3 regions of the Desulfitobacterium chlororespirans DSM 11544 genome follow, and region 1 is predicted to be linked to each of the others. Evidence: riboswitches for the same ligand, from Rfam matches in the RefSeq annotation. Region 1 holds a riboswitch; each other region holds the start of a gene.
What was found. Region 1 has a riboswitch for cobalamin ahead of BUA14_RS02500 (anaerobic ribonucleoside triphosphate reductase). Riboswitches for the same ligand answer to the same signal wherever they lie in the genome.
Positions count from the first base shown of each region.

Region 2: it holds a riboswitch for cobalamin, as region 1 does, so the genes downstream of both, BUA14_RS18145 (ABC transporter substrate-binding protein) here and BUA14_RS02500 (anaerobic ribonucleoside triphosphate reductase) in region 1, are expected to answer to the same signal.
Region 3: it holds a riboswitch for cobalamin, as region 1 does, so the genes downstream of both, BUA14_RS09970 (ABC transporter substrate-binding protein) here and BUA14_RS02500 (anaerobic ribonucleoside triphosphate reductase) in region 1, are expected to answer to the same signal.

Region 1 is NZ_FRDN01000003.1:558,844-564,857, reverse strand. It holds gene nrdG (anaerobic ribonucleoside-triphosphate reductase activating protein) at 1-180, opposite strand, end outside; gene BUA14_RS02500 (anaerobic ribonucleoside triphosphate reductase) at 182-2,554, opposite strand; cobalamin riboswitch at 2,876-3,060, opposite strand; gene carB (carbamoyl-phosphate synthase large subunit) at 3,271-6,014, opposite strand, start outside.
Region 2 is NZ_FRDN01000011.1:194,829-200,842, reverse strand. It holds gene BUA14_RS18155 (ABC transporter permease) at 1-386, opposite strand, end outside; gene BUA14_RS18150 (ABC transporter permease) at 383-1,327, opposite strand; gene BUA14_RS18145 (ABC transporter substrate-binding protein) at 1,331-2,923, opposite strand; cobalamin riboswitch at 3,100-3,299, opposite strand; gene BUA14_RS18140 (sugar phosphate isomerase/epimerase family protein) at 3,353-4,159, opposite strand; gene BUA14_RS18135 (1,4-dihydroxy-2-naphthoate polyprenyltransferase) at 4,409-5,332, opposite strand; gene BUA14_RS18130 (hypothetical protein) at 5,488-6,014, opposite strand, start outside.
Region 3 is NZ_FRDN01000006.1:340,289-346,302, reverse strand. It holds gene BUA14_RS09975 (ABC transporter permease) at 1-209, opposite strand, end outside; gene BUA14_RS09970 (ABC transporter substrate-binding protein) at 330-1,973, opposite strand; cobalamin riboswitch at 2,275-2,464, opposite strand; gene BUA14_RS09965 (metal ABC transporter permease) at 2,614-3,717, opposite strand; gene BUA14_RS09960 (metal ABC transporter permease) at 3,701-4,624, opposite strand; gene BUA14_RS09955 (metal ABC transporter ATP-binding protein) at 4,626-5,381, opposite strand; gene BUA14_RS09950 (metal ABC transporter solute-binding protein, Zn/Mn family) at 5,393-6,014, opposite strand, start outside.

The DNA.
Region 1 (6,014 bases):
CAAACGCTGGAGAATTTCCGCGATGGCGACACTTTTTCCTCCTTCGTAAGCATGGGTCTCAGGATTATGGCAGCCGGGGCAGTGGTGGGGGCAGCCCTGGGCAAACACCACCAGGCGTATGCCCGGGCCATCCACAATGGACTCCTCGATGATTCCTGCGATCCGGATGCGGGGGTCCATCTTAAAGCAAACCTTTCTCGGCAAAGGAGAAGTCAAGGCAATTCAGGTGTTTAATCCGATCCCGGACTTCGGCTTTTTTGGCGTCGTTAAAGCGATCCAAGGTTCCCACCAGATAGCCTGTGATGCGGCGGATGCGCTCAAAGGGGGTGGAGCTTTCCTCGCGGCCGCAGCGAGGGCATTCGTTGCCGATGATTCCTGTATATCCGCAGACGGGATCCCGATCCACAGGATGATTGACGGCGCCGAAGCCGATGCCGGATTCTTTCATGCAACGGACAATTTTCTCAAAAGCCTCCAGATTTTGAGTGGGATCACCATCGACCTCCACATAAGTGATATGGCCGGCGTTGGTCAGCTCATGATAGGGAGCTTCAATCCTGATTTTGTGAAAGGCGCTGATGGGGAAACTGACGGGGATATGGAAGCTGTTGGTGTAGTATTCTTTGTCCGTGATACCGGGGATGCTGCCGAAAAGCTCCTGATCCATTTTGATGAAGCGACCGGAGAGGCCTTCGGCAGGAGTGGCTAAGAGAGAGAAATTCAGCCCGTATTCCCGTCCTGCTTCATCCATGCGTCGGCGCAGCTGTTGAACAATCTCCAGTCCCAGCTCCCGTGCCTCTTCCGATTCCCCGTGATGCTGCCCAGTTAAAACCATAAGGCATTCAGCCAGTCCGATAAAGCCCATGGAAAGGGTGCCGTGCTTCAGCACTTCGCGAATTTCATCATCCCAGCCCAGTTGGTCGGAATCCAGCCAGATCCCTTGTCCCATGAGAAAGGGAAAGTTCTTGACTTTTTTACGGGCTTGAATTTCAAAACGTTCCAGGAGCTGGTTGATAATCAGGTCGATTTTCTCATCCAGCATGGCGAAGAATTCAGTGCGGTTTTGGTGGCTTTTCAGGGCAAGACGGGGGAGGTTAATGGTGGTGAAGCTGAGATTTCCCCGTCCAAAGATGGTTTCCCGGGAAGTGTCATAAATATTGCCGATAACCCTGGTGCGGCAGCCCATGTAGGCAATCTCCGTCTCAGGCCTGCCCGGGACATAGTACTGCAGGTTAAAGGGAGCATCAATAAAGGAGAAGTTGGGGAAGAGTCTTTTGGCACTGACCCGGCAGGCCAGCTGGAATAAATCGTAGTTAGGATCACTGGGATTATAATTAATCCCTTCTTTCACTTTGAAGATATGGATAGGGAAGATAGGGGTCTCGCCATTGCCCAGACCTGCTTCTGTGGCCAGGAGCAGGTTTTTGACCACCATACGGCCTTCCGGGGTGGTGTCCGTGCCATAATTGAGGGAGCTGAAGGGAATTTGGGCTCCGGCACGGCTGTGCATGGTATTGAGGTTATGGACCAGGGCTTCCATAGCCTGATAAGTTTTTTTATCCGTCTCGGCGAGAGCTTTTTTGACAGCAAACTCTTGGGCTTTGCGGATGGTAGGCCTATCCAGATTAAGGTTAGGAAGGGTTAGAAGCAGTGCGGCTTCCTGTTCAAAATAGTCCGGATCAGGGGAAAGGGTGGGTGTAGGCCCGCCTTGGTTGACAAGGGCGATGAATACATCTTTGAGATGGGCTTCCAGCTCCTCCTGATCCACATCCTGATGGATTAAAAGCTCGCAGGCTTTAAGCAGGTTTTGCCTGTAAAGCTTAATATAGGTTTTGGCTACTCCCGGAGCCATACCGTAATCAAAATTAGGAATGCTTTGGCCGCCGTGTTGGTCGTTTTGGTTGGATTGGATAGCGATACAAGCCAAAGCGCTGTAGCTCTGGATATCGTTAGGTTCTCTTAAGAAGCCGTGGCCGGTCCCAAAGCCCTCTTTGAAAAGTTTTATAATATCGATCTGGCAGCAGGTGGTGGTGAGGGTGAGAAAATCCATATCATGGATGTGAATATCCCCTTCTTTGTGGGCTTTAGAGTGTTCGGGCTTTAGGACAAACATCTCATTAAACTGTTTAGCTCCTTCGGAGCCGTAGCGCAGCATGGTGCCCATGGCGGTATCTCCGTCAATGTTGGCATTTTCCCGCTTCATATCATTGTCTTTGGCTTCTTTAAAAGTCAGCTCCTCATAGACCTTCATAAGCCGGGTATCCATTTCCCGGACACGGGTCCGTTCCGCCCGATAGAGAATGAATTCTTTGGCTGTGCGGGCGTGGCCTCTTTCGATCAGGATCTTTTCCACAGCATCCTGAATTTCTTCCACAGAGGGGACTTTTTTATGTAGGTTAACCTCAAGGTAGTTGACCACTTCTTCAGCAAGAAGGAGAGAGGATTGATAGTCCTTGCCTCCCGTGGCACTGGCCGCCTTAAAGATAGCGTTGGCTATTTTTTCAATGTTAAAAGGAGCTTCCCGTCCGTCGCGCTTGCGAATCTTAGTAATCAAATAAAATCTCCCTCTTTTCTCCATTTTATTACTGGCGTCTATTCTGTTCTATTACCGGTGTCTATTCCGTTCCGATAAAGAAAACCCCGAAAGCACTGCTTTCGCACTTTGTTGCTTCGCCCGAAGACACTGTCGACCCACTTGTTTACTTTAAACGTATGTTTGCAAATAAGGCGAAGTCGCTGGTTGCACTTATGCTTAGAAAGTATACAGAGCAAGCTTATACTTTCTGACAGTGAAATAAAAACTTCCCGACAGAGATGTCGAGAAGCTAAAAACAACATGCCGTTAGCAGCCCAACATACTCTATCTTCCGTAGAGTTGGTGGTATACACATAGGCAGGTCTTCTGACTTAGGATCATCTATACTTCTTACCTTCCCGAAAACCTTTTCAGTGGTAATGCCAAGAAGCATATTCCCCTTACAGCGGCGGGACCGTGCCGGTCTCTAACCGGCTTCCCTTTTCAACTGTGGTTGTACAGTCACCTATGAGATTCCTTATTAATGAACTAGTCTCATTATACATCAAAATCTCGTTGAACACCATATATAGATGAAAATTTATAAAAAAACACTATATATAGGGGTGCGCAACCTAAAACCAGTTGAGCCAAGACTGATAAAATCATATCTTAAAAGCAAGGGGACTGTCAACGATCTAAATCACATTATCTAATTAAATGAGCCTTAAATAAGCAAAATTATATTACCTAAATTACATTATCTCACCATGATATTTCTGCAAGGATTTAACCACGGTCTTATTGGCAGCCGCCTCCTGAGACGCGGCAATTCCTTTGGCACTGGCTAAGGCGGCGGGGGTGGTGGTGATATAAGGGATCTTGTACTTAATGGCGGTTTTGCGGATGTAAGAATCATCTTTGAGACTGCGTTTGCCGATAGGAGTGTTAATGACCAATTGGATCTCGCCGTTCATGATACCATCGGGGATATTGGGACGGCCTTCCTCGATTTTGTGGATGAATTCGGCTTCAATGCCATGATCCTGAAGGAATTTCCGGGTCCCCTGAGTGGCCTTGATCTTAAAGCCCAGCTTGAGAAATTCCCGGGCGGTTTCGATTAACCCTGAAGAGCGGTCCTGTTCGGCAATACTCATAAGCACGGTTCCGCTGAAGGGCAGGGGGGAGTGGGTTGCTTCCTGGGCTTTGAAATAGGCCAGACCGAAGGAATCTGCCATGCCCAGAACCTCTCCGGTGGAACGCATTTCCGGGCCGAGGACGGGATCCACTTCAGGGAATTTGTCAAAGGGGAAGACCGCTTCTTTGACACCGTAATGGGTGATCTGAGCAGGCTTAAAGTTTGCTGCGATATCCGTCTTTTCCCCGGTGTAATCAGCCAGAATCAACTCCGTGGCCAGCTTGGCCATAGGGGTATTGCAGATTTTCGAGACCAGAGGTACGGTACGGGAAGCTCTGGGGTTGGCTTCCAGGACGTAGACCTTATCCTCAGCGATGGCGTACTGGATATTCATGAGTCCTACCACATGAAGTTCCTGGGCAATCCGCTGGGTATAATCGATAATGGTGCGCAAATGGTGATCGGCAATGGTCAGAGGGGGAATGACGCAGGCACTGTCTCCGGAATGGATCCCTGCCAGCTCGATGTGCTCCATGACGGCAGGAACGAAAGCATGGCTACCGTCCGAGACGGCGTCGGCCTCTGCTTCAATGGCATTTTCCAGAAACTTATCAATAAGAATGGGGCGTTCCGGAGTGATGTCCACGGCGGCGGCCACATACTCCCGCAATTGCTCTTCATCAAAGACAATCTCCATGCCCCGGCCCCCCAGGACATAGGAAGGACGAACCATGACGGGATAACCGATGGTCTCCGCCACGGCCCAAGCTTCCTCAAGGGTACTGGCCATACCTGCCTGGGGCATGGGGATAGCCAGCTTTTCCATCATTTTGCGGAACTGATCCCGGTCTTCGGCCTGGTCGATGACTTCCGGTACGGTACCAAGGATTCTTACCCCGGCCTCCTGGAGCTGGGCGGCGATATTCAGGGGTGTTTGACCTCCGAATTGAACGATGGCGCCGATGGGGCGTTCTTTTTCATAGATGCTTAAGACATCTTCCACAGTCAGGGGCTCGAAATAGAGCTTATCCGAGGTGTCATAATCAGTGGATACGGTCTCAGGGTTGCAGTTAATCATGATGGTTTCATAGCCCAGGTCCTTTAAGGCGAAAGCGGCATGAACACAGCAGTAGTCAAATTCGATGCCCTGGCCGATGCGGTTGGGGCCGCCGCCCAGGATGAGGACCTTTTCCTTCTGACTGGTGGTGACCTTGTCCGGGGCATTATAGGTGGAGTAATAATAGGCGGCGTTGTTAACTCCGCTTACAGGAACGGCATCCCAGGCCTGGGTCAACCCCAGTCCGAGGCGCTGCCGGCGGACTTCGGTTTCCGAGCTGGCTAAGAGCTGCGCCAGATAGCGGTCGGCAAAACCGTCCTTTTTGGCTTGAATCAGGAGTTCGGCGGGGAGTTCCCGGCCCTGATGCTTCAGGATCTTTTCTTCCAGGTCCACCAGTTCCTTCATCTGCTCAATAAACCAGGTCTTAACATAGGTGATGGCGGCAAGATCCGCCGGGTCAGCCCCTTGGCGGAGGGCCTCGTACATCATAAAATGCCGTTCACTGGTGGGGGTCTTCAACAGCTCCAGAAGCTCGGGAAGGGTCTTGGCATTAAAATCTTTGGCAAAGCCTAAGCCGTAACGGCCTATTTCCAGAGAGCGAATGGCTTTTTGGAAGGCCTCTTTATAGTTTTTGCCGATGCTCATGACTTCACCTACGGCCCGCATCTGGGTCCCCAGTTTGTCTTCCACACCCTTGAACTTTTCAAAGGCCCAGCGGGCGAACTTGATCACTACATAGTCACCCCAGGGAGTATATTTATCCAGGGTTCCTTCCCGCCAGTAGGGGATTTCATCCAGGGTCAGACCGGCGGCCAGCAGGGAAGAGATCAGGGCAATGGGGAACCCGGTGGCTTTGGAAGCCAGGGCGGAGGAGCGGGAGGTACGGGGGTTGATCTCGATGATCACCACCCGGTCTGTCTTGGGATCATGGGCGAATTGCACATTGGTTCCGCCGATGACTTCGATGGCTTCCACGATGGAGTAAGCGTACTTCTGAAGTCTCTTCTGAAGATCCTGAGAGATGGTCAGCATGGGAGCGCTGCAAAAGGAATCCCCGGTATGGACGCCAATGGCATCGATGTTTTCAATAAAGCAGACGGTGATCATTTGATTTTTGGAGTCCCGGACCACTTCCAGTTCCAGCTCTTCCCAGCCCAGGACGGATTCTTCGACAAGAACCTGCCCGATCATGCTGGCCGAGATGCCCCGGTTCACGATGGTTCTTAATTCCTCTACGTTGTAGACCAGGCCGCCTCCGGTGCCTCCCAAGGTATAGGCGGGGCGGATCACCACAGGATAGCCCA
Region 2 (6,014 bases), on a different contig from region 1:
CCCAGCACTCCCGCCACAGCAATCATGAAACAGGTCCCGGGAAGTCCTTGAAAAATATTGGCCAGGATGGTGATCAGCCAATCCACCGGCCCCCCGTAATACCCGGCTGCTATCCCTACTATCATTCCGCAGGACATGGATAATACCGTGGCGGTCAGGGCCAGCAGCATAGAGGCCCTTCCCCCATACAGGGCGCGGCTTAGCATATCCCGACCCAGAGCGTCGGTTCCCAGAGGATGCTCCCAGGACGGTCCCTGCAGGCGTACCGACATATCCGTAGCCGTGGGCGAAAACGGAGCAAGCAGAGGCGCACCTATGCTGGCAACAATAATTATGAAGAGAAGGGTGAGAACGAGGACCGCTTTTAGCCTGACTTTTCTTCTCATAACCGCTTCCCTCCCAGCCTGATTTTCGGATTTAAGGCCAAACTAACCAAGTCCACCATCAGGGTAATGGTAACAAAAAGCACTCCCGTAAGGAGTACATAGCCTTGCAGTGCCGGATAATCCCGGGCATAGATGGCTTCGATGGCATAGCTGCCCACTCCCGGGAGGGCAAAGATGGTTTCCACCACGACGGAGCCGCCCAGTATTCCCCCTATGTAGTTTCCCAACAAGGTAATGACCGGCACTATCCCGTTGGGCAGAGCATTTCTCACAATCAAGCGATACTTACTGATTCCTCTGGCATTGGCAGCCAGAAAATACTGTTTCCCGAATTCCGCCAGCAGGGCGGAGCGGGTTAACCGGGCCACCGTTGCCGTTGTGGCACAGGAGAGAGCTGCCGCCGGCATCAGCATATGCCTGACTCCCCCGACTCCACTGGTCGGCAGCCAGCCCAGTATCTCTGCAAACAAAAGAATCAGCAAAAGGGACAGCCAGAACCCGGGGAAAGAAAGCATCACGTTCGTCAAACCCATAAGGCTATGATCAAGGCCCCGATCTTTGTACATGGCAGCCAGAATTCCCATCAGAATCCCGCCGGTACAGGCCAGAACCACAGCATATCCGGCCAGCTGCAAGGTTATCGGCAGGCGCCGGCCCAGCTCCTCTCCCACAGGTTCCTGTGTCGAATAGGAAATGCCCAGATCCCCCCGCAAGGCATTGGTTGCCCAGTGAAGATACTGGACAGGCAAGGGCTCATTCAGCCCCATCTTTTCCCTCATCACCGCGATTTGCTCCTGAGTTGGTTCGGACATACCGCCCCGGCTTAAAGCAATTTCCGCCGGGTCGCCGGGGGAAATTACCCCCAGCGCAAAGGCGAGCAAAGTAATGCCGAACAACACCGGTATCAGTGAGGCAATTCTTTGGCTGATATAGCGGCTCATTCCCTATTCAGCCCATTCCACTTTCGGCAGCTCCAGCCCATAAAGCTTAGCTTCGTAGTTGGTTAGTTTTGTGCTGTAAGCCATCAAAGTCACATCATTAAAAAGAGGAATGACCGGCAGTTCTTCCGTGGAAATTCGTTGGATTTGATTATAGATAGCGGTGCGTTTTTCCAGTTCAAGAGAGGATGCCGCTTCTTTCATCAACCCTTCAACTTCAGGACTAGTGTAACCCAGACTGTAATTCTTGTTATGATCTCCTGTGGAAAGCATAAAGCGTCTGAAAATCGTTGAAGCCTCGCTGTTGGAAAGTCCCTGCTGAAGACGGGCCAGATGATGGTGCCCCGCTTTCATCTCCTCCCGCATGGTAGCATACTCCATGGCCTTAATCTCCACATCCAAACCGATTTGAGAAAGCCAGGACGAAATCAGTTCAGCCTCCATTTTCTGAGTCGTTTCAGCACCGTTAATCATATAGACTATTTTATGGCGCTGATCTCCCAGCACTTCCTTAGCAAGGGCTTTCGCTTTCTCAAGATTTTCTTCTACGGGAATATCTGTATAAAAAGGAGTACTGTAATTCAGGATATTGGTCGTCGGGGTTCCATACCCGCTATAGAGATCATCGACCAGGGACTGACGGTCCAAAGCTAAACTGACCGCTTGACGCATCCGTACATCATCGAAGGGGAATTGGGTTCCATTGACCCCGAGAAAACGAATCATGGTGGATTTTGTCGTGGTCAGTGCAAATTGAGATTGATCTTTTAACTCTACCGCTAAAGAAGCCGGTATAGCGCTCAAGTCCATTACTCCAAGGATTTCCCCTGCTTTCAAGGCGGAGAAGCGAGTGTCTGCGTCAGGAATGACTTTCACCCGGACAGCCTTCGCCTTAGCTTTTTCCCCATAATAATTCTCATTGCGCTCCAGCAAAACATATTGATCTTTCACATTTTCCACTATCCGGAAAGGCCCTGTGCCCTGGGCGATGCCTTGGAAATTCCCTTCCTCATCAAAGCATTTAGGGCTATAGATGGCACTGCCGAAGCTAACCATATTATAGAGCTGGGTTGGCGCAGGATTCTCAAATGTCAATTTGATCCCATAGTCGCCGACCTTAGCGTATTCTTTTAATTCCGGATAATGAGCATTAATATCCAGAGGATAGAACGATGAGGTTTTCACCCCCAGTTTCATCCTGTCGAAATTGGCGATGACAGCATCTGCATTCAGCATTTCCCCATCATGGAATACCACCCCCTGCCGCAGATGAAAGGTCCATTCCTTGCCGTCCGCAGACATTTCCCAGCTATCGGCCAGGCCGGGAAGGGGCGCCCCATGATCATCCTGCTTAATCAGGGGTTCCCACACGTAAAGAATAGCACTGCAATAATATCCGTCTTTTTCACCGGGAGCAAGATTGCGGTATCCTCCCAGGACAATTTCGGCATCCTTATCCACTGGGGAAGGGGCAGCTGCCGGACTGCTGCCACCGGTCGGCGTACTTGAATTAGTGCACCCTGCCGCAGACAACAGCACAAAGACAGACAGGCAGAGGGCTAATATCCGTTTAAGGTTAAGCTTGGTCAAAACTTGCATAAGTATCCTCCTCTAAAACATCATGATTTACCATTCCTTAAGTAGCCTTTCACTCTGATTCAAATTACTGCAAATAAAAAAACCCTTCACTAACGGAAGGGCTTAGAAGGCTAGCTTGTATCCAAGTTGTTCAACGACGACACAAAAATCCACCTCCCTAACATCCCGTAGGTAATCTTACTTTGGGGAGATGAGCAGGTCTCCTGGCTTAAGATCATCATCAACTCAGGCCTTCCCGGATAAACTATCCAGTGACATCTTATGGTTGACTCCCTTTTACAGTGGCGGGCACCGCATCAGCTTTAACTGACTTCCCTTTTCAATCCTGTTTGTTTTCTTTCCTGCAAACAGAATCACTCATCCCAATTTCTATGAAATTTCATTAATATATAACAAATATAACATACCTATAACAGTTTGCACAGACTGTTAAGAATTCTCAATCAAAATCCTGACTCCGCTGATTCTATCGTAAGCCCTCTCCAGGAATTCCTGGGGCTTCCCTTGTCTTTCCTGAGGATTAGGGTATACTTCCAGGGTGAGAAAATCTTGATAACCTTTCGGAAAGGCCCCGGCAACTTTAGCCCAATCGATCACACCATGACCGGGCAGCCAATGCCGGTCCTCCACCCCGTCATTGTCGGAAAAATGAGTAGCCATCAGGCGGTTACCCCAGGCTCTCAGCAGGTGAAAATCCTCCTGATCCGTCAGCCGGTGATGAGAGCTGTCAAAGCAAAAACCCAGGGCCGGGGAAGCAATCTGCCCCAGCACATACTCCACACTGTCCCTGCGACGGGTGTTTTCCACGGCAATCCTGACTCCCTGTCTCTCCGCAGCCCCGGCCAGTTCCCCCATACTTGCCAACCCGTACTCATTGGGCTGCGGCGGGTTTTCCCCATCGCATAAATGCATCACCAGCAAAGGAATCTCAAACCGTGCACAATCCTCTATCCATTGCTTATGCCTGGCGATGATCTCTCCGCGCAAAGCTTGCTCATCCGACCACAGTGCATTGGCATCACACCAGGGTACATGAATGTTCTCCAGGATTAATCCTCTTTCCCGTACTAAGGCCGGCATCCTTTCCTTGGGCATAGGAAAGGGTTCCTCTTCATCTTCCCACCAAAGAGAGGTCCCTGTAAACCCCGCCTCCTGTATTAATGAGATTCTCTCCCCGAAGGGCAGGACAAACCCAAACCAGGAAAAAACACCTGTCTTTTGCTCCGGAACCCTCATTATCTTTCCCCTCCCTCTCCTCTCAATCTTTCATTAACCCTGAGCGTAACCCCAGGATTCCGTTAAGGATTGCCTTTAGCATAATAAAGAAAACCCGGCTTCGCCGTGCTTTAAACGCATGCTTACCAATGAGGCGAAATCGCTGGTTGCACTTATGCTTGGAAAGTATATAGCGTAAGCTTATACTTGCTGATAGTGTAAAGGAAAACCCGCCTCAGGCGGGTTGCTCTCTTCTTTAAAGTCCGTACATTAGAGAAAATACCCCACCAACAGCCCCAGAGCCAGCAGCAAACCAAAAAAGGTATTGGTCTGTCCGGTCGCTTTCATAGCAGGCATCATGGTAATGGGTTCCACCTTCCCCACAAAGCCTTTCGTCGCCTGCCTCGCTTTGGGTATGCTCAGTAAGGCCACAAGGGCCCAGGGGGTAATAAGCCGGACCACCACCAGCCCCACGATCCAGAGATAAGCAACGGCAAACATGATCCCCATAAATACGATCGTCTTTTCCGGTCCCAATAGAACGGGAATGGTTTTGCGTCCGTTGGCCTTATCCCCATCCCGGTCCCGCAAATTATTGCTTAGATTGATCAACCCTACTAAAATCCCGCTGGGAACCGCCACTAAAACGGCCGTACTTGAAACATAACCGGTCTGAATAAAAAAGGCAATGAGGATGATCAGAAAGCCCATAAACAAACCGGAAAACAGCTCTCCCAAGGGAGTATAGGAAATAGGATAAGGACCGCCGGTATAAAGATAGCCCATCAGCATGCACAAGGACCCCACCGCTGCCAGCCACCAGGAGGAAGAAGCACAGATATAGACGCCCAGCAGTACCGAGATAGCATACATACTCAGAGCAAGGGTCATAATCAGGCCGGGAGCCATACCATGACGCACAATGCCGCCGCCAATGCCCACCGATTTCTCCGTATCCAATCCCCGCTTATAATCGTAGTATTCATTAAAAAGATTGGTTGCCGCCTGAATGAGCAGACTGGCGATCATCATAGCGGCAAAAAGCAGAAGATGGGTCTTCCCCTCCAGCAAGGCCAGAACCGATCCCAGCAGAACCGGAACTGTGGCGGCCGTCAAAGTGTGGGGACGAATTAATTCCCACCATATCTTCCAATGGTGTTTTTGAGGTGGACGGGAAGTGAAGTCACTGCTCATAGCTCTCTCCTCATTAAGTTTCTCATTATATTTCTCGTTATAGTTCTTCAATCTTTTCACTGATACCTTCTCGTATTAGCATCAAAAGACAACCCAATAGCCTTATTATATCCATTTCTCAAACAGGGATAAAGAAAGAAATCAGAGTAAGAGCACTAAACGCTCCCTGCCGTCGTGAAATAAACAAATCCCCCGCCCAATGTGCTGGTTTTCAGCCACAATGCCAGATCGATCTTCTTTAGTCTGCCTTCATCCAGGATCGTTCCATAGGCTTTCTGCTTTTCCTCATCGAACTCCAGTTGAATGATATTGACCCAGTGCCAGCGATCCAGGTTTTTTACCTCCCCATTGCACCAGTTAAGAAAAGCAATTGGGGCATCCTGGTCCAAGGCTTCAGCTAAAAAATCCACAACCTCCCCTAAGGATGGCCGGCGGTGAACCTCCTCAGGTACCTCACAGAGGTGATATTCAAGAGAGATATCCTTGGTCTGAGCAAACGCTGCCAATGGTTCATAAAGCATGCTCATCTTATTAACCCCTTTGAGGGAGGGGGTAACATACTTCCACAACTCTTCCATTAAGGCAATCCATTCCCCGCGGCTCCGAAAACCCTCCCCAGCAGGAAGCCGGCCATGGGTAAGATAATACATAATATTGGCTGCCGTACAGGGACCACAACCGG
Region 3 (6,014 bases), on a different contig from region 1:
CAGGAAAAATACTGTTCCACAGGAGATTTGTTAACCCCCCAGTATTCCTTCAGCTTTTCCAGCTGTTGCTGCGACATCGAGGTATCACTGATCGCATAGGCATTGACCGGATCAATCGGAGACAAATGGATCAACCAGAAGGTCAGGATGGATAAGCCAAGCATCAGGGTAATCATGCGCAGAAAGCGCCTGAGGATTTTTTGAGACATGAACACAGCACCTCCCGTTTATGTAGCGGCCCCATTCAAACAGGTGCGTTCAAAACGCCAATGCTTCGGGCAGGCGTTTCAGACGCACCTGTTCTGATAGAGCGTTCAGCTTGATTGGCTTTATGGGTTGATTGACCACTCCGTAATATTGCCAAACAGCCCAAATTCATAACCATGGGAATGCATCAGTTGGTTGCCGATATTCACCTTATCATTGACAAGATACAAATGGTCCACCCGGGCCAACCAAACGATGGGAACGTCACCAAGGGGGCTGAAACCGGTTTTTCCATCCCATTGGGCCAGTTTCCAGTACTTGTTGGCTTCCTCCTGGGTAGATGCATGCATGGCTTTATCCAGATGATCATCCACTACAGGATGTATATAGTGAGTCATATTGTTATAACCGTGATTAAGTACCTTCGAGGAATACATGGTATACAATTGATGAGGGTGAAGCCGCCCGCCTCCCCATAAGCAGGCATTGGCCTTGCCCTGGATAAATATTTCATCCCAGGTAGCACCAATGAGATTGATCTTAATACCCAGGCTAAGGGCCTGATCGGCAACAGCTAAGGCGATGTCGCCGCGCAGCTGGTCACTGGAAGGAAAATATAAATCAAATTCTGCCTTCAGCCCGTCCTTCTCGACGATGCCATCCTTGTTGGTATCGGCCCAGCCGGCATCTGCCAGCAACTGTTTGGCCTCTTCAACCCGGCCATCCTCAATGACCGTTTTTTCATTAAACCAGGGTGTGCCGTCCACAATGGAATAGGCAGCCTTTCCGTATCCGTCCATGGTCACATCAATAATTCCCTGACGGCTTAACCCGATGTTCAATGCCTGGCGGATGGCCAAATGAGAGGTAATATCATTGCCGACTTTGACCTCGTTGGCGTTGATATACCCGGTTCCGCCGCTGGGCAGGACAGGAAGAGTAATCCCTCTGGAATCAACGCTTTCCAGAACGTGTAAAGTCATCCCCGGTAGGGTTTGCCCGGCAAATTTGGGAGGAATGTAACAAATATCAACTTGACCGGCCTTGGCCGCTGCAAAAGCGGCATCCTCTTCCAGCAGCAGGAAGGTGAGTTTCTTGAAGTGAGGCTCCTCACCATACCAATAAGGGTTATAGTCCATGATGATTTGTTCGCCGTCATTATACTGGGTTACCTGATAGGGTCCGGAGCCAATGGGATTTTTGGAATAATTGTCATCATAAATATGTTTAGGCACAATACCGATTTCGGAAAGCTGACTGACAAATGTGGAACGTGGCTCTTGCAAAGTAAACACGATGGTATCCTTGCCTGTAATCTCCATTTTATCCACAAAGGAAAGGTCAAAGGCGATGCCGTCTTCTTTCAGCATTTCATAGGTAAACAGGACATCCTCTATGGTAACCGGGTCGCCGTTGGAAAATTTGGCATCATTGCGGATTTTGAAGGTCCAGGTAGTGCCGTCTTTACTCGTCTCAAAAGATTTGGCAAGATCGCCGACAAAGGTTAAGTCCTTCGTGGCTTTAAGCAGCGAGCTGTGGGTTAAGCGGATTTGTCCGATAGCACCCCAGGTCTTTTTCGGATCGAACATCCCATAATCGGCCATTCCCACAGCCAGGACCAGTTCCTCCTTCTTCCCCTCCTCCGGCGCCTTTGAAGTCGTCGGGGAGGGACTGCACCCAGGCAGGCCAACCAAAAGAACGACAACCAGCAGAATCAGCAGGGGAGCGAACCGCTTCCGAAGCAAATGTAACTTGGGCTTGTTCATCTTTTCTACCTCCATAAAAATAGTTAACTCCCTTACCTGCACCTTTGCTCATGGGCGGGGAAACTCCGCTCCTCCCGGCAATTTAGGTATGCTCAAGTAAGTTAGCTGCCTCTAACTATAAAAAAACTCTTATATAATTTCAATTTCTTTCAGCTAATCTTTAGAATTCTTCAGAATCACTGACCCAAAATCATTGACCCAAAACAAAAAAACCTTTTCCAAACGGAAAGGGCTTTCTATCCTGTATTTAATAATAGTGTTCTGAACACGATATCCACCTCCCTAACATCCCGTAGGTTGTTTCGAATCCGGGGCATGAGCAGGTCTCCTGGCTTAAGTTCCTCATTAACTCCCGTCTTCCCGGATATAACTATCCAGTGACCTTATGGTGAGTTAACTCCCTTCTACAGTGGCGGGCACCGCGTCAGCTTTGACTGACTTCCCTTAAGATTTTTCCTCTGAAAAATCGTACTCGTCCCCATATGAAATTATAGATAGAATAAGAAATTTCTTGCCCAATTTCAATGCATTTTAGAGAATCTTTAGAATTCTTCAGAATTACCTTCTTCAGAATCACTCAATCTAAAACAAAAAAAGCGGATACCTCCTGCACGGGGATATCCCTTCTTTTCTTGAAAGCTTAGCCCGAAAGCAATGCCTCATAGCTGCACAGGCTGGTCAGGCGCCCCTGTTCGGTCAGTTTGACCACGCTGTTGTTTAACTCAATACATCCTTCCTTTTGCAAAAGGGCTATCAGATTTTTTGTAAGCTCCCCATCCAGGCGCAAATAACTTTGTATCTCAGCAAGGTTTGCTTCACTTTCCTCATGGTGATAAAGATGAAACAACAGTATCATTTTCGCAAAGCCTATTTTTTGATTGCGGCGTCTGCTCAGCGTGCTCACAAGCCCCCGGCCGGGAGCAAAGATAAAGACCAGCAAGAAAGAAATTCCCGTCATCATGGCCATACAACCGGCGATGGATACGTCCAGCAGGGCTGCCGCCCGATAGCCTAATAAGCCGTTGATGGCCCCGATCGCTCCGCTTAAAATCAACATCCGCTTTAAATCATCGGTAAGCAGATAGGCCGTAACCGGTGGGCCAATCATAAACGCTACCACCAAAATGGAGCCCACCGCCTGAAAAGCCCCTACCGTGGTAAGGGAAACCAGGGTCATCAGGCCGTAATGGACCAGGGTCGGCGCAAAACCCAACACAGAGGCCAGCATGGGATCGAAGGTGGCAAGTTTCAGCTCCTTGAAGAAGATGATGATCACCGCCAGGTTAATAAGCAAAAGAGCCCCTGTGGTATGAATGGCTTTCGCGCCGAGATCCACTCCCCCCACGATCATGCGGTCAAAGGGAGCAAAGGCCAGCTCCCCCAGCAGCACCGAATCAGTGTCCAAATGCACTGAACCCGCATAGCGCGTAATCAAGATAATGGCTATGGAAAAGAGGAGAGGGAATACGATACCGATGGCTGCATCTTCCGCCAAAAGCCGCGTACGCCCCAGCATTTCCGTCAGCCATACGGTGACGACGCCCATTAACGCCGCACCGGCGATCAGAAACGAGGAGGAAAGATCATGGGTGACGAAAAAGGCCAGCACAATGCCCAGCAGAATCGTATGGGTGATGGAATCCGACATCATGGCCATTTTCCGCAGCACCAGAAAGACACCGGGCAGAGCGCAGGCCACCGCCACAATGACGGCAATGAGTTGTATTTCAAATTGTGGGGACATCAGGCCCACTCCCTTCCAGTTTCAGCATCAGCTTATTCTTCCTGTGCCGGTATACCCTGTGCAGAATACCTCTTCCCGGAGCAAACAGAACACTGATCACAACGAGGAGACTGGCGCACACCACAATGGCCGGTCCTGTGGGCAATTTAGGCACCGCAGAGCTGGCGGCGGTTCCCACCACACCGGACACAGCGCCGAAAGCGGCGGCAAGCCAAACCATCACCCCTAACTTATTGGTCCATTGGCGGGCGGCTACGGCCGGACTAATCAACAGTGCACTCATGAGAATGACCCCTACCGTCTGCAGACCGATGATAATGGTCAATACAATCATAAACGACAGCAGTAAGTTCAGCTTTTTGGGGGAAAAGCCCAGATTATGGGCAAAATCACTGTCAAAGACAAAGAGTTTAAATTCTTTCCAGAACACCAGGACAAGGAGCAGCAAAACCGCACCGCAGACGCTCATCAGGATAATGTCCCTTTGCAGTAAGGTGGAAGCCTGGCCGAAAATGAAGCGCTTGAGCCCTGCCTGGTTGGAATTGGGGATCTTTTGCACATAAGTCAGCAGAACCATCCCCAAGCCGAAGAAGAAGGACATCACCAGGGCCAGAGCGCTGTCAAATTTGATGCGGGTGTGCCGGACAATACCCACGATCAGCGCCGTGGCGATCAGTCCGGAGAGCAAGGCCCCCAGAAGCAGGATTTCCGTATTTTTGCTGCCGAGCAGGATAAAGGCGATGACCACGCCGGGCAGGGCGGAGTGGGAAACCCCGTCGCCCAGAAGGCTTTGCTTCCGCAATACGGCAAAGCTTCCCAATACCCCGCTGATCATCCCCAAAAGAGCCGAACCCAAGGACACTGTTTGAAACGTATAGTCATTAAGTAAGGCAAGCCAAGTGTTCATATCACACAACGCTCCTCAAAAGGGCACCGGTACTCCGGTAAGCCATTTTCAAGTTTTCCTCATGAAAAACCTCTTCCACCGGTCCGCTGGCAATCACCCGCAGATTGATCAGGGTCACCCAGTCGAAATAATCGGCCACTGTCTGAAGATCGTGATGGACCACCACCACGGTTTTTCCCTGCTCTTTGAGTTCCTTCAGGAGCAAGACAATGGCTTTTTCCGTTTGGGCATCCACTCCTTTGAAGGGCTCATCCATGAAGTAAATCTCGGCCTCCTGGGCCAGCGCCCGGGCCAGGAACACCCGTTGCTGCTGGCCGCCGGAAAGCTGGCTGATCTGGCGGGAGGCGTATTGCTCCATTCCCACCTTTTTCAGCATTTGAGCGGTCAACTCATAATCTGCCTTGCGGGGCCGCCTGAACCAGCCCAGCTTACCGTAACAGCCCATCAGGACCACATCCTGCACCGTGGCCGGGAAATCCCAGTCCACACTGCCGCTTTGGGGAACGTAGCCGATACGGTTTTTCAGGGAATGGCCCTCGCCCTTTCCCTCGCTGAAGCAAATTGCCCCGGTGACGGGCGTCAACAGCCCCAGCATCGCCTTAATCAAAGTTGTTTTTCCTGCCCCATTGGGCCCGACCACCGCCATCAAAGTTCCCTTGGGTACCTTAAGATTAACATCCCATAAAACCGGTTTGGCATCATAGGCCACGGTGAGAGTTTCCACCTCTACCGCATGCTCCATCCCCTTCATATCCACATCTATCCCTCCTATGCTTTTAAAGCATCCACAATCGTGTCGATGTTGGAGCGGAAGGTTTTGATATAGGTCTCGTCGCCGGATCCTTCCCCGCCCAGGGAATCGGAATACAGCTCCCCGCCGATGGCCACGTCAAATCCTTGGGCCTTAACCGCCGCCTGCAAGGCTTGGATGGTTTTGGGCGGCACCGAGGACTCCACAAAAATCGCCTTGATCCGCCGTTCGACGATAAAGCTTGCTAAGGCGCTGACATCACTGGTTCCCGCTTCAGAATCCGTGCTGATGCCCTGAAGGCCCCGAACCTCGAAACCATAGGCGTTGCCAAAATACTGAAAAGCGTCATGGGCCGTGATCAGAACTCTCTGCTCTTTGGGCAGCTCAGCAGCCCGCTTTTGGATATAGGCATTCAATTCATCAAGTTCTGCAAGGTACCGTTCCAGATTGGCTATGTATGAGTTTCCATGTTCCGGATCAGTCTGGGCAAAACCTTCTGCTACACCTTGGGCCGCTTGTTTCCAGAGTGTCACATCAAACCAAATATGCGGATCATAGACTCCTCCATCGTCTTCGGATACCAGCAATCCCGATTTGTCTATCCCTTCTTCTACGCAAATAACAAAGACGTTCTGAGCA